2 regions of the Citrobacter farmeri genome follow, and region 1 is predicted to be linked to the other one. Evidence: predicted binding sites of a transcription regulator. Region 1 holds the regulator's gene; the other holds the start of a gene.

The links. Region 1 encodes CRP, which controls carbon source genes, mostly activating them, when cyclic AMP is high. Its sites were predicted from a motif close to ATGTGANNNNNNTCACAT; they were not measured.
Region 2: a site for CRP is predicted at 1,698-1,715, ahead of idnD (L-idonate 5-dehydrogenase). Genes of this name have one in related genera too.

What each region holds. Positions count from the first base shown of each region.
Region 1 covers NZ_CP077291.1:4,395,154-4,402,775, reverse strand. Annotated here, with positions in the region: gene I6L53_RS20860 (YccS/YhfK family putative transporter) at 1-905, opposite strand, end outside; gene crp (cAMP-activated global transcriptional regulator CRP) at 957-1,589, opposite strand; gene I6L53_RS20850 (OsmC family protein) at 1,897-2,301, shown strand; gene I6L53_RS20845 (phosphoribulokinase) at 2,349-3,218, opposite strand; gene I6L53_RS20840 (YheU family protein) at 3,273-3,491, opposite strand; gene I6L53_RS20835 (hydrolase) at 3,494-4,510, opposite strand; gene I6L53_RS20830 (ABC transporter ATP-binding protein) at 4,516-6,417, opposite strand; gene kefG (glutathione-regulated potassium-efflux system ancillary protein KefG) at 6,555-7,106, shown strand; gene kefB (glutathione-regulated potassium-efflux system protein KefB) at 7,106-7,622, shown strand, end outside.
Region 2 covers NZ_CP077291.1:621,375-628,996, reverse strand. Annotated here, with positions in the region: gene ahr (NADPH-dependent aldehyde reductase Ahr) at 1-993, shown strand, start outside; gene idnK (gluconokinase) at 1,018-1,560, opposite strand; gene idnD (L-idonate 5-dehydrogenase) at 1,778-2,821, shown strand; gene idnO (gluconate 5-dehydrogenase) at 2,833-3,597, shown strand; gene idnT (gnt-II system L-idonate transporter) at 3,661-4,980, shown strand; gene idnR (DNA-binding transcriptional regulator IdnR) at 5,039-6,037, shown strand; gene I6L53_RS02895 (helicase HerA-like C-terminal domain-containing protein) at 6,116-7,618, shown strand.

The DNA.
Region 1 (7,622 bases):
CCCAGTGCACCAATCTGCTTTTGCATGGTGAACCGCGTCGGTAGTCGGTGATAGAGAATGTCATCTCCCAGTACGCGCAGGCGAGCGGCGACCGTTTGTGCATTCCAGCGAATGACCTGCTCCGCGTGACTGCGCTCGACCAGCTTTTGCACTTCTTCCGGCTGATGCAGGCTGACGGAGATATGTTCCTGCAAATCCAGCGCTTCCTGAAAGGCGCGCAGCATCCGTTTGTAGTCGTTGTTGCGGTGCGCCGATAGCATGTGCATCTGCTGATAGCACTGGGTGATGAGGTCGACGGCTTTCTGCTGGCGAACCAGAAGCGGCGGCAGGGCTTTTTCCGGGTCAGTGTGTTGGGTCAGCATGCTGTATTTGGCTTCGCAGTAATCCGCCAGTTCCCGGTATAACAGGCTTAGTGATTCGCGAAGCGGCTGCTCACGCCAGAGCCAAAACCAGAACCAGTTAAACAGCCCGTACCATAGCGTGCCCAGCGCGTAGATCAGCAGAGGCTCCCAAACCGGCATGTTCCCTGCCAGGCTCAGTGTGAAAATCGCAGCAATCAGTGAGGCCGGGAGCAGGCGGGCGTGAAGAGAGCTCAATTCTGCGGTGACGCCGAGCGTGAGTGTCAGACCGGTCAGGATCAGTGGCAACGGTACCGCCTGCGCCAGCATAAGTTGCATGATTAGGCTACAGCCAGCGAACAGCGATGCACCGATGATCAGGCGTTTGAAAAAGCGTTTGTGCGGAGTATCAAGCCCGGCAATGTTGCAGCAGGCGGGAACGAGAGAGAAAAGCAGGCCCAGATGTAACTGCCCGATGAGCAGGCCAACGGCCACGGGCAAACAGAGCACCAGCGTTTGACGTAGTGCATAGTTGATTTCTGGGTGATAAATCAGTCTGCGCCACATTGGCAAAACAAAAATGACGCGCTACCCGGTAGCGCGTCATTTCCGATGAGATTAACGAGTGCCGTAAACGACGATCGTTTTACCGTGAGCGGAGATCAGGTTCTGATCTTCCAGCATCTTCAGAATACGACCAACGGTTTCGCGAGAGCAGCCAACGATCTGGCCAATCTCCTGGCGAGTGATTTTGATCTGCATACCGTCCGGGTGAGTCATCGCATCAGGCTGTTTCGCCAGATTCAGCAGCGTCTGGGCGATACGACCGGTCACGTCGAGGAAGGCCAGGTTACCGACTTTCTCCGAAGTAACTTGCAGGCGGCGAGCCATTTGGGAAGACAGGCGCATCAGAATATCCGGGTTCACCTGGATCAACTGGCGGAATTTCTTATAGGAAATTTCAGCCACTTCACACGCTGTTTTCGCTCGAACCCATGCGCTACGTTCCTGGCCTTCTTCAAACAGGCCCAGTTCGCCAATGAAATCACCCTGATTCAGATAAGAAAGGATCATTTCTTTTCCTTCCTCATCCTTAATCAACACTGCCACTGAGCCCTTAACGATGTAGTACAACGTTTCTGCTTTTTCACCCTGGTGAATCAGCGTGCTCTTGGACGGGTACTTATGAATGTGGCAATGAGACAAGAACCATTCAAGTGTCGGGTCTGTTTGCGGTTTGCCAAGCACCATGCGCGATTATCCTCTGTTATAAGCTGTCTCCAGAGCCAAAAAAATCCGCTGTCTCTGGGGTTGCAAAAATGTGCTTCCCGCGTCCTGGGAAGAGGCTGTCAAAAACGAACTGCAGCCTTTAATGTGAAGTCCTCTGCATACATGCAGTACATCAATGTATTACTGTAGCATCCTGACTGTTTTAGCATAGCTTTAGCCGTGTGTCTCCTGGTGTCTCGCTTCAGCATGACGGAGGTCGCCTTCCGTTGCGAGAATTGTTATGTACGCGTAATCTGTCAGGAAAATTGACGCACTGGAGTTAAAAAATATGCAAGCGCGTGTTAAATGGGTTGAGGGGTTAACCTTCCTGGGTGAGTCGGCTTCCGGTCACCAGATTTTGATGGACGGTAACTCTGGTGATAAAGCGCCGAGCCCGATGGAAATGGTGTTGATGGCGGCAGGCGGTTGCAGCGCGATTGACGTGGTTTCTATCCTGCAAAAAGGCCGTCAGGATGTGACGAACTGCGAAGTGAAACTGACGTCAGAACGTCGCGAAGAGGCGCCACGCCTGTTCACCCACATCAATCTGCACTTTATCGTTACGGGTCGCGACCTGAAGGATGCCGCCGTTTCGCGTGCGGTCGATCTGTCGGCGGAGAAATATTGCTCCGTGGCGCTGATGCTGGGAAAAGCGGTCAATATTACCCATTCGTATGAAGTGATTGCTGCCTGATGATCATGGCCGGATAACGCCACGTCGCTGTCCGGCAATATCTCACCTTACTCGATTTTCTTTCCTTCCATCAGTCGCTGCACCAGCGGCAACATAATGAGCTCCATGGCCAGCCCCATTTTGCCGCCAGGTACCACCAGTGTATTGATGTGGGAAATAAATGAACCCTGCAACATCGCCAGCAGCCAGGGGAAATCGATCCCTTCCAGATTGCGAAAATGAATCACCACAAAGCTCTCATCCAGTGATGGAATGCCCTTGGCAGCGAACGGGTTTGAGGTGTCAACGGTGGGTACACGCTGAAAGTTAATGTGGGTGCGGGAGAACTGCGGCGTGATGTAGTTGATATAGTCGTCCATCGAACGCACCACTGAATCCATCACCGCCTCACGAGAATGGCCTCGCTCGCTGGTATCACGGATCAGTTTCTGGATCCACTCCAGGTTCACGATGGGAACCACGCCGACCAACAGGTCAACATGGCTTGCAACTTCATGCTGCGGCGTCACGACGCCGCCGTGCAGCCCTTCATAGAACAGCACGTCAGTAGGTTCCGGCAGGGCTTGCCATGGGGTGAAAGTCCCTGGCACCTGGTTCCACGGGACGGCCTCATCGTAGGTATGCAGATATTTGCGCGACTGGCCTTTGCCCGTCTGACCATACTCAATAAATGTCTGTTCCAGCAGACCGAAGTCATTGGCTTCGGGGCCAAAATAGCTGATGTGGCGTCCGGCGTCGCGCGCCTTGCGGATCGCCATATCCATCTCCGGACGGGTATAACGATGAAAACTGTCGCCTTCCACCTCGGCGGCGCGCAGGTTGAGCTGCGCAAAAATTTTACGAAACGCGAGGCTGGTGGTGGTAGTCCCCGCGCCGCTGGATCCTGTTACCGCGATCACCGGATGTTTGGCAGACATGTTAACTCCATCAATAAATTGATTTTTTATTATAGTCGGCCGATAGCGTGCGGGTTATTCGCGAAATTGTTTGCGCGGCATGATGTTGACGGTTTCGTGCAACTCAGACCACACCAGTATCGCTTCTCCACACTGTAACTGGCGTTTAACGTCGGCGACTTTTTGCTCAAGGGTTCGTTCATGTTCACCATAATCGGTGCCTTCGCGCAATACAAAGCTTTCGATCAGATTGTCCAGCGTCTCAGGGGAAAGGTCCTGCCAGGGGATCTGCATAATTATGCCTCCAGATACGGGGTCAGCCAGTCAGGAATGCGCGACTCAAGCCACATTTCTGGCCGACGCAATGTCCCGCCGATAAACCCAACGTGACCACCGTGTTCAGTTAACTGATATTCCACGTGCGGCGGTAAATCTTCCGCTTTGGGGATCACATGATGATCCATAAACGGGTCGTCTTTCGCATGAATGATCAGTGTCGGAATGGCGATGTCGCTGAGCAAGGGCATGGCGCTACACTGACGATAGTAGTCGATAGCATCGGCGAAACCGTGAATTTTGGCGGTGATGAGATCGTCAAACTCGCGGATGCGGCGCAGGGATTTCAATTGCGCCAGACTCACCGGCAGTGAGCCGGGATAGGCCGCCAGCTTGCGTGACGCGTTTGCCTTCAGCAGGTTGAGCAGATAGCGCTGATAAACACGGGAAAAGCCTTTATCCATATGATAGCTGCAGGCTTCCAGTACAAAGGGCGCTGAGACCATGACAGCCGCGTCGAGCGGGATGTTTTTCCCCTCTTTTGCCAGCAGACATGCCAGCACATTTCCTCCGAGCGAATAGCCCACGGCGGCCGTTGGCACCTTGCCAAATTCCCGCTGTAACCAGCCTAAGAACCAGCTCCCGTCTTCGGTTTCACCCGAGTGATAAATGCGATTCAGTCGATTCGGTTCACCGCTGCAGCCGCGAAAGTGCATCACCACGCCAAGCCAGCCACGATTCTTTGCCGCTTCAATCAGACCATGCGCGTATGGGCTGTTCAGACTGCCTTCCAGACCATGAAAAACCACCAGGCGCGGCTTGTGCTTCGCCTGATGTGGATCTTCACTCCATGCCAGATCGACAAAGTCGCCATCGGGTAATTCCAGACGCTGCCAGTGGGCGTCGAAATTCACTTTTCGCCGGATCAAACGCGGCAGCATGGTCTGCAGATGGCAGTTACTGATACCGCGCATCGGGCGAAATTCGTCACTGCTGCCATTCGGCATTTCAGGATCGTGAAGGATTATGTGTGTCATCGCTGTTACTCGCTCAGCATCTGCTCGAGCTGCTCCTGGGCATCCAGCCAGGCCATTTCGCACGCTTCCAGTCCGGCTTTGGCGCTGGCCTGCTGTTGCAGACACTCCGTCAGCTCGGCTTTGCGGCTCTGGTCGTAAAGTTCGCTGTCGCCCAGCTTCTCTTCCGCCAGCGCCAGCTGCGCGTTCAGTTTCTCCATCTCTTTTTCCAGACGGGCGATCTCTTTACGCAGCGGCTGGGTTTGTGTGCGCAGTTCGGCTTCCCGGCGCTTCTGGTCTTTACGCGCCTGTGCGCTGTTGACGTTCTCTTTTGGTGCATCGTCAGGTTGGTTTTCCTGCTTCTGCACATCGCTCAACCACTGCTGATAATCTTCCAGATCGCCATCGAACGGCTCGACCTTGCGGTCATGCACCAGATACAGATCGTCGGTCGTGGAGCGCAGCAAATGGCGGTCGTGCGAGACCACCACCAGTGCGCCTTCAAACTCAATCAACGCTTCGGTCAACGCCTGACGCATATCGAGATCAAGGTGGTTGGTTGGCTCATCGAGCAGCAGCAGGTTCGGACGCTGCCAGACGATCAGCGCCAGCACCAGTCGTGCTTTTTCGCCGCCGGAGAAACGGCGTGTCTCTTCGCTGACTTTATCACCCTGGAAGCCGAAACCGCCCAGATAGTCGCGCAGCTTTTGTTCGAGTTCCTGTGGCGCCAGTCGCACCAGATGCTGCAACGGCGACTCATCCGCCCGCAAATACTCAAGCTGGTGCTGGGCGAAGTAACCGAGCTTAATGCCTTTTGCCAGTCCGATTTCACCGCTGACGGGCGTCAGTTCACCCGCCAACAGTTTGATAAGCGTGGATTTACCCGCGCCGTTACGTCCCAGCAGGCCAATGCGCGAACCCGGCACCAGGTTCAGTTTGATGGAGTCCAGGATGATGCGGTCGCCATAACCGGCGCTCACTTTCTCCATCTTTAGCAGCGGGTTCGGCAGGCTCTCCGGCGCGCGAAAGCTAAAATGGAACGGGTTGTCGACATGCGCCGGGGCAATCAGCTCCATGCGTTCCAGCATCTTAATACGGCTCTGCGCCTGTTTTGCTTTCGTAGCTTTGGCGCGGAAGCGATCAATGTAGCTTTGCAGATGCGCCACGCGCTCCTGTTGGCTTTCGTACATTGCCTGCTGCTGGGCCAGACGCGTGGCTCGTTGAATTTCGAACGCGCTGTAGTTGCCGGTGTACTCGAACATGGTTTGCTGTTCGATATGAATGATTTTATCCACCACCGGATCGAGGAAATCACGGTCGTGGGAGATCAGAATCAGAGTGCCCTGATAGCTCTTCAACCATTTTTCCAGCCAGATAACCGCATCCAGATCGAGGTGGTTGGTCGGTTCATCGAGCAGGAGGAGATCGGAGCGACAGATCAACGCCTGGGCAAGGTTGAGACGCATACGCCAGCCGCCGGAAAAGTCGCTAACCGGACGTTGCAGTTGTTCATTGGAGAAACCGAGACCATGCAACAGGCTGGCGGCGCGAGAGCGCACGGTCCAGGCGTCGATGGCATCCAGCTTGCCGTGGACGGTGGCAATGGCGTGTCCATCGTTACGTTCGTTGGCGTCGTGCAACTGGGCTTCCAGTTGACGATATTCGCGGTCGCCGTCAATGACATATTCCAGCGCAGGTTGGGGCAAAGCAGGGGTTTCCTGATTTACCCACGCCAGTTGCCAGCTACCCGGGAAGGTAAAACCGCCAGCATCTGCGCTGATTTCATTTTTCAGCAATGCCAGCAGGGTAGATTTCCCGCAGCCGTTCTTACCCACCAGACCGACTTTCTGGCCCGGATTAATGGTGGCAGTGGCATTGTCCAGTAAGACGCGCACGCCGCGACGAATTTGTAACGAGGAGAAAACAATCATAAGGCGCCGTATGTTCAGACTATGTTAATTTATCATTATGATAATGTAAGGTGTGGGCCATTTTCCGCACCGGGCCGCAATGGTAGCCCAAAACGACGACTATACACAAAAACAGAAACAAAACCGGGAGGGGGATGATGTCTCAGCCAGCAAAGGTCTTGCTGCTGTATGCCCATCCGGAATCTCAGGACTCGGTGGCAAACCGGGTACTGCTTAAGCCGGCCACGCAGCTCAGCAACGTTACGGTGCACGATCTTTACGCGCACTATCCTGATTTTTTTATCGATATCCCGCATGAGCAGGCGTTACTGCGTGAGCATGACGTGATCGTGTTTCAGCATCCGCTGTACACCTATAGCTGTCCGGCGCTGCTGAAAGAGTGGCTGGATCGCGTGTTGAGCCGTGGCTTTGCCAGCGGCCCCGGGGGAAATCAGCTGGCAGGAAAGTACTGGCGGAGCGTGATCACCACCGGTGAACCGGAGAGTGCTTATCGCTATGACGCGCTGAATCGCTATCCAATGAGCGATGTGCTGCGGCCATTCGAACTGACGGCAGGGATGTGCCGGATGCACTGGCTGAGTCCCATTATTATCTATTGGGCCAGACGGCAAAGCGCGCAGGAGCTGGAAAGCCATGCAAAAGCGTATGGCGACTGGCTTGCCCATCCTGTTCCTGTGGGAGGCCGCTGATGGAAGGTTCCGATTTATTATTGGCAGGAGTGTTGTTTCTCTTCGCGGCGGTGGCTGCGGTGCCTCTGGCATCGCGGCTGGGTATTGGAGCGGTGCTGGGCTATTTGCTTGCGGGGATTGCCATTGGCCCGTGGGGACTGGGGTTTATCAGTGATGTGGATGAAATCCTCCACTTTTCTGAGCTGGGCGTCGTGTTTCTGATGTTTATCATCGGACTGGAGCTGAATCCGTCGAAACTCTGGCAGCTCCGGCGTTCTATCTTTGGCGTCGGGGCGGCGCAGGTTCTGCTTAGCGCGGCGTTGTTGGCCGGGTTGTTGATGTTGACTGATTTCTCATGGCAGGCGGCGGTTGTCGGTGGGATAGGCCTCGCGATGTCCTCTACCGCCATGGCGCTGCAACTGATGCGTGAAAAAGGGATGAACCGCAGCGAATCAGGGCAGTTGGGCTTTTCGGTTTTACTGTTCCAGGATCTGGCGGTGATCCCGGCATTAGCGCTGGTTCCCCTATTAGCCGGCT
Region 2 (7,622 bases), 1.1 Mb from region 1:
AAAGAGGCGGGCAGCGAACTCGAACTCTTTGAATACGATGCGGGCGAACTCAAGCCGGAAGATGTCGAGGTTCAAGTCGATTACTGCGGTATCTGCCATTCCGATTTGTCGATGATCGACAACGAATGGGGATTCTCTCAATATCCCCTGATTGCCGGACATGAAGTAATTGGCCGCGTGGCAGCTCTCGGCAGCGCGGCACAAGGGAAAGGGCTGAAGATCGGCCAGCGCGTGGGGATTGGCTGGACGGCGCGCAGTTGTGGGCATTGCGATGCCTGTATCAGCGGCAATCAGATCAACTGTCTGGAAGGGGCGGTGCCAACCATTCTCAATCGCGGCGGCTTTGCCGAGAAGCTGCGCGCAGACTGGCAGTGGGTGATCCCGCTTCCGGAAAGTATCGATATTGAATCCGCCGGTCCGCTGCTGTGCGGTGGTATCACGGTGTTTAAACCGCTGCTGATGCACCATATCACCGCCACCAGCCGCGTCGGGGTGATCGGCATTGGCGGGCTGGGACATATCGCCATTAAGTTGCTGCATGCGATGGGGTGTGAGGTCACTGCGTTTAGCTCTAACCCGGCAAAAGAGAAAGAAGTGTTGGCGATGGGGGCTGATAAAGTCGTGAACAGCCGCGATCCGCAGGCATTAACCGCGCTGGCGGGCCAGTTTGATCTCATTATCAACACTGTCAATGTCGATCTCGACTGGCAACCCTACTTCGAAGCGCTGGCCTACGGCGGCAACTTCCACACCGTCGGCGCGGTGTTGAAGCCATTGCCGGTACCCGCCTTTACCCTGATTGCCGGCGATCGCAGCATCTCCGGTTCGGCGACCGGTACGCCGTATGAGCTGCGTAAGCTGATGAAGTTTGCCGGGCGCAGCAATGTCTCGCCGACCACCGAACTGTTCCCGATGTCGCAAATCAACGAGGCTATCCAGCACGTACGTGACGGTAAAGCCCGCTACCGCGTGGTGCTGAAAGCCGATTTCTGACGCTCTGACTCAGCGCCTGCTGGTTCAGATTGAGGTGCTGAGTCGCTCCCGCGCCTGGCGAAACGCCAGTACCGCCTGTTGGCACTGCGCCGTCACGTTCTCAATGTCATGATTTATGTCGATACGCGCGATATCGTCCTCTTCCGCCAGCGGACATTCCAGTGCTTCAAACTGACTTTTCAGTAAAGCGACCGGCATAAAGTGCCCTGCCCGACGCTGCATCCGCGCCAGGATAATGTCGTAGTCACCATCCAGCCAGAGAAAATGCACGTTAGGGCTGCCTTTACGTAAAAAATCGCGATACTGTTTTTTTAATGACGAGCACACAATAAATCCCGTCTCATTTTTTTTATACAGACTATAGGACGCATCATTTAAGCGTTCTAACCACGGCAGTCGGTCTTCATCGGTTAACGGTATTCCCTGCGACATTTTATCAATGTTTTTGGCAGGATGGAGATCGTCGCCATCAATAAATTTCGCCGATAATAATGCTGCAACCTTACTCCCAATTAACGATTTACCACTTCCTGAAACACCCATCAAAATATAGCTTTCCCCGGCCATGTAAAACCCTCTGCGTCATATTCCATGGCGCGATACTACGCCTGCGCAATCGGCAATTTCACGCTTTTTTATTTCCATAGATGAGAATTATAAAGCGCATCACGTTATGCGTAACATTGTAGTGTAACAATTTTCCAGTGTGACACCCGTCACAAATAAGAACAATTAAAACCGCTTAAATGCACCGGAGATGAAGTCCTGACCCAGTGAGGCATTTATGGAAGTGAAAACTCAATCCTGCGTTGTCGCGGGTAAGCATTCTGTTGCCGTAACACAACAGAATATCGAATGGAATAATAAAGGTACGCTCGTAAAAATAACCCGCGGAGGAATTTGCGGATCTGATTTACATTATTATCAGGAAGGCAAAGTCGGTAATTTTACCGTCAAAGCGCCAATGATTTTAGGTCATGAAGTTATTGGCAAAGTGGTCCATAGCGATTCAGAAACATTACGCGAAGGACAGTCAATTGCCATTAATCCGTCTAAACCGTGCGGCCATTGTAAATACTGCCTTCAGCATGAAGAAAACCAGTGTACTGAAATGCGCTTTTTTGGCAGCGCAATGTATTTCCCGCACGTTGATGGGGGGTTTACCCAGTTTAAAACGGTTGATACCGCCCAGTGCATTCCTTACCCGGAACAGGCAGACGAAAAGGTCATGGCTTTTGCCGAACCGTTGGCGGTGGCCATCCATGCCGCACATGAGGCCGGCGATCTGCAGGGTAAGAAAGTATTTATCTCTGGCGTCGGCCCTATCGGCTGCCTGATCGTCAGCGCGGTGAAAACGCTGGGCGCCGCGGAAGTGGTCTGCGCTGATGTCAGCGCGCGCTCGCTGTCGCTGGCTCAGCAAATGGGCGCAAATATGCTGGTGAATCCTCAAAATGACTCGCTCGATCAGTGGAAAACGGAGAAAGGCTATTTCGATATTAGCTTCGAAGTCTCGGGCCATCCCTCCTCTATCACCACCTGTCTGGAAGTCACCCGTGCAAAAGGAGTGATGGTGCAGGTTGGTATGGGCGGCGCCGTTCCTGATTTCCCGATGATGATGCTGATCGGCAAAGAAATCATGCTGAAAGGCTCTTTCCGCTTTACCACCGAGTTTAACACCGCGGTCTCCTGGCTGGCGCACAACGTTATCGATCCGCTGCCGCTGTTGAGTGCGGAATACCCGTTTACCGACCTGGAACAGGCGCTGATTTTCGCCAGCGATAAAACTCAGGCGGCGAAAGTTCAGCTCGTCTTTGAGAATGAAAAATAAGGAGCAACATCATGAACGATCTTTTTTCACTGGCAGGTAAAAATATACTGATCACCGGTTCCGCCCAGGGGATCGGGTATTTACTGGCAACGGGTCTCGGCAAATATGGCGCGCAGATTATCGTTAACGATATTACGTCGGAACGGGCAGAAGCCGCCGTCGCAAAACTGCAGCAGGAAGGGATCCGCGCCGTTGCTGCGCCTTTTAACGTGACGCATAAACAGGATATCGACGCCGCGATAGAGCATATCGAAAAAGATATTGGCCCGATTGATGTACTGGTCAATAACGCCGGGATCCAGCGCCGCCACCCGTTTACTGAATTTCCAGAGCAGGAGTGGAACGACGTGATTGCGGTCAACCAGACCGCCGTGTTCCTCGTCTCCCAGGCGGTAACCCGTCGGATGGTTGAGCGCCAGGCCGGGAAAGTGATCAACATCTGCTCGATGCAGAGCGAACTGGGTCGCGACACCATCACGCCGTACGCCGCCTCGAAAGGCGCCGTGAAGATGCTGACTCGCGGCATGTGCGTTGAGCTGGCGCGCCATAACATCCAGGTTAACGGCATCGCGCCGGGGTACTTCAAAACCGAGATGACCAAAGCGCTGGTTGAAGATGAAGCCTTCACCTCATGGCTGTGTAAACGTACGCCTGCCGCCCGCTGGGGCGATCCACAGGAACTGATTGGTGCAGCGGTATTCCTCTCCTCCAGGGCCTCGGACTTCGTCAACGGACACCTGCTGTTCGTTGATGGCGGCATGCTGGTCGCGGTGTAACCGCTGAACAACCCTACGCAGCGCGCAAGCGCTGCCTTTTTGGCACAGATAAGAGATAAGATTATGCCATTAATCATAATTGCGGCAGGCGTCGCGCTGCTTCTGGTCCTGATGATTGGCTTTAAAGTCAATGGCTTCATCGCCCTGGTTCTGGTCGCAGCCGTCGTGGGATTCGCCGAAGGGATGGACGCACAGGCAGTTTTACATTCCATTCAAAACGGGATTGGCGGCACGCTCGGCGGGCTGGCGATGATCCTCGGTTTTGGCGCAATGTTGGGGAAATTGATTTCTGATACGGGTGCTGCACAACGCATTGCCACGACCCTGATCGGTACATTTGGTAAAAAGCGCGTGCAGTGGGCGCTGGTCGTCACCGGACTGGTTGTCGGGCTGGCGATGTTCTTCGAGGTTGGATTTGTTCTGCTGCTGCCGCTGGTATTTACGGTGGTAGCCTCATCCGGTTTGCCGCTGCTGTACGTCGGCGTGCCGATGGTCGCCGCTCTCTCGGTGACCCACTGTTTCCTGCCGCCGCATCCGGGACCGACCGCCATTGCGACGATTTTTGAAGCCAGTCTCGGCACCACGCTGCTGTACGGGTTCATTATCACCATACCTACGGTGATTGTTGCAGGTCCTCTGTTTTCAAAACTGCTGACCCGCTTTGAAAAAGCGCCACCGGAAGGCTTATTTAACCCACACCTGTTCACCGAAGAGGAGATGCCGTCCTTCTGGAACAGTATCTTTGCGGCGGTGATCCCCGTCATACTGATGGCTGTTGCCGCCGTCTGTGAAATTACGCTGCCAAAAACCAACTCCGTACGGGTATTCTTTGAGTTTATCGGTAACCCTGCGGTCGCGCTGTTTATCGCTATTGTACTGGCGATTTTCACCCTCGGTCGACGCAATGGCCGCACGATTGAACAGATCATGGATATCGTCGGGGATTCTATCGGTGCCATTGCGATGATTGTGTTCATTATCGCCGGCGGCGGCGCGTTTAAGCAGGTTCTGGTGGACAGCGGCGTGGGCCAGTATATTTCGCAGTTAATGACCGGCACCTCACTGTCGCCGCTGCTGATGTGCTGGACGGTGGCAGCATTGCTGCGTATTGCGCTGGGGTCAGCGACCGTTGCCGCAATTACTACCGCAGGCGTGGTGCTACCGATCATTAACGTCACTCATGCCGATCCGGCGTTGATGGTGCTGGCAACCGGGGCTGGCAGCGTGATCGCTTCGCACGTAAACGATCCTGGATTCTGGCTGTTTAAAGGTTACTTCAATCTTAGCGTCGGTGAAACGCTGCGGACGTGGACGGTGATGGAGACCCTGATTTCGATTATGGGACTGCTGGGCGTGCTGGCGCTAGACGCCGTTCTGCATTAAGGCGGGATTAACTGCCGGGGAGCGATGTTCGCCGCCGCTCCCCGGTACAGGAGAGATGATGAGGAACCACAGAATTTCTTTGCAGGACATCGCCACGCTCGCGGGCGTGACCAAAATGACGGTGAGCCGCTATATCCGCTCGCCGAAAAAAGTCGCAAAGGAAACCGGCGAGCGTATCGCGCAGATCATGGAGGAGATTAACTACATCCCGAACCGTGCGCCTGCCATGCTGTTGAACGCGCAAAGCTACACGCTTGGTGTGTTAATTCCTTCATTTCAGAACCAGCTCTTCGCCGATATTCTTGCCGGTATTGAATCCGTTACTTCTGACCACAACTATCAGACCCTGATTGCCAACTACAACTACGATCGCGAATCAGAAGAAGAGTCAGTGATCAATCTGCTCTCCTACAATATCGACGGCATCATTCTTTCCGAGAAGTATCACACCCTGCGGACGGTGAAATTCCTGCGCTCGGCGGCCATTCCCATCATCGAACTGATGGATATCCAGGGCGATCGTCTGGATATGGAAGTCGGGTTTGATAACCGTCAGGCGGCGTTTGATATGGTCAGCACCATGCTGGATAAACGCCAGCGGCGCAAAATTCTCTATCTCGGTTCGAAAGACGATATCCGTGATGAACAACGTTTTTGCGGCTACTGCGACGCGATGACACAGCGAAACCTGACGCCTCTGCGCGTTAACCCGCGGGCGATCTCGTCGATTCATCTGGGTACGCAACTGATGCGCGACGCGCTCGTCGCCCACCCGGATTTAGACGGCGTTTTCTGCACCAATGATGATATCGCAATGGGTGCGCTGCTGTTCTGCCGGGAACGCGAACTGTCCGTGCCGGAGCAAATCTCCATTGCCGGTTTCCACGGTCTGGAGATGGGCCGACAGATGATCCCCAGCCTTGCCAGCGTCATTACGCCCCGTTTTGATATTGGTCGCATGGCGGCGCAGATGTTGCTGAGCAAAATCAAGAACAACGACCACAACCATAATACGATCGATTTGGGATACCAGATTTATCACGGCAATACGCTATAAGTGATTTTCTCTCCCCTGCGCATATTCTCTTTCCTTCACATTGCCTATACTCGACGCAGGATAAATGGAGGAAATCTAATGAGCTCACCCCTGCTGATTGCCCGCACGCCAGACACTGAACTGTTTTTACTCCCCGGTATGGCGAACCGTCATGGACTGATTACTGGCGCGACCGGTACCGGAAAAACCGTCACGCTGCAAAAACTGGCCGAATCGCTGTCGGAAATCGGCGTACCGGTATTTATGGCCGATGTGAAAGGTGATTTAACAGGTGTCGCCGCTGAGGGACAAGCTTCCGAGAAGCTGCTCGCCAGGTTGAAAAACATCGGTATTACCGACTGGCAACCGCATAGCAACCCGGTGGTGCTGTGGGATATCTTCGGTGAAAAAGGCCATCCGGTTCGTGCCACGGTCTCTGACCTCGGGCCGCTCTTGCTGGCGCGTCTGCTGAACCTTAACGAAGTACAGTCCGGCGTACTGAACATTATCTTCCGCATTGCTGACGATCAGGGGCTGTTGCTGCTGGATTTCAAAGACCTGCGGGCCATCACCCAGTACATCGGCGATAACGCCAAATCCTTCCAGAATCAGTATGGCAATATCAGCAGCGCTTCGGTCGGCGCTATTCAGCGCGGACTGCTGACGCTTGAACAGCAAGGGGCAACGCACTTCTTTGGCGAGCCAATGCTCGACATCAAAGACTGGATGCAGACCGATGCCAATGGCAAAGGGACCATCAATATTCTCAGCGCCGAGAAGCTCTACCAGATGCCGAAACTCTACGCTGCCAGCCTGCTGTGGATGCTCTCCGAGCTGTATGAGCAACTACCGGAAGCCGGCGATCTGGAAAAACCGAAGCTGGTCTTCTTCTTCGATGAAGCGCATCTGCTGTTCAATGACGCCCCGCAGGTGCTGCTGGATAAAATCGAACAGGTGATCCGTCTCATCCGCTCGAAAGGGGTTGGTGTCTGGTTTGTTTCGCAGAACCCGGCGGATATTCCGGATAACGTACTCGGTCAGTTGGGCAACCGCGTTCAGCACGCCCTACGCGCCTTCACGCCGAAAGATCAGAAAGCGGTGAAAACCGCCGCGCAAACCATGCGTGCCAATCCGGCGTTTGATACGGAGAAAGCGATTCAGGAACTGGGCACCGGCGAAGCGCTGGTTTCGTTTCTTGATGCCAAAGGTAGCCCGTCGGTCGTCGAGCGGGCGATGGTAATTGCCCCGTGCTCACGTATGGGACCGGTGACGGATGATGAGCGCAACGGGCTGATCAACCACTCTGCGGTTTATGGCAAATACGAAGACGATCTGGACCGGGAGTCCGCGTTTGAAATGCTGCAAAAAGGCATACAAGTGGCAACTGAACAACAGAGTAATCCCCCCGCGAAAGGTAAAGAAGTGGCCGTTGACGACGGTATTCTTGGCGGTCTGAAAGATATTCTGTTCGGCACTACCGGGCCACGCGGCGGTAAAAAAGATGGTGTGGTGCAGACAATGGCGAAAAGCGCCGCCCGTCAGGTGACCAATCAAATCATCCGCGGGGTATTAGGCAGCCTGATGGGTGGAAGAAGACGCTAGGCAT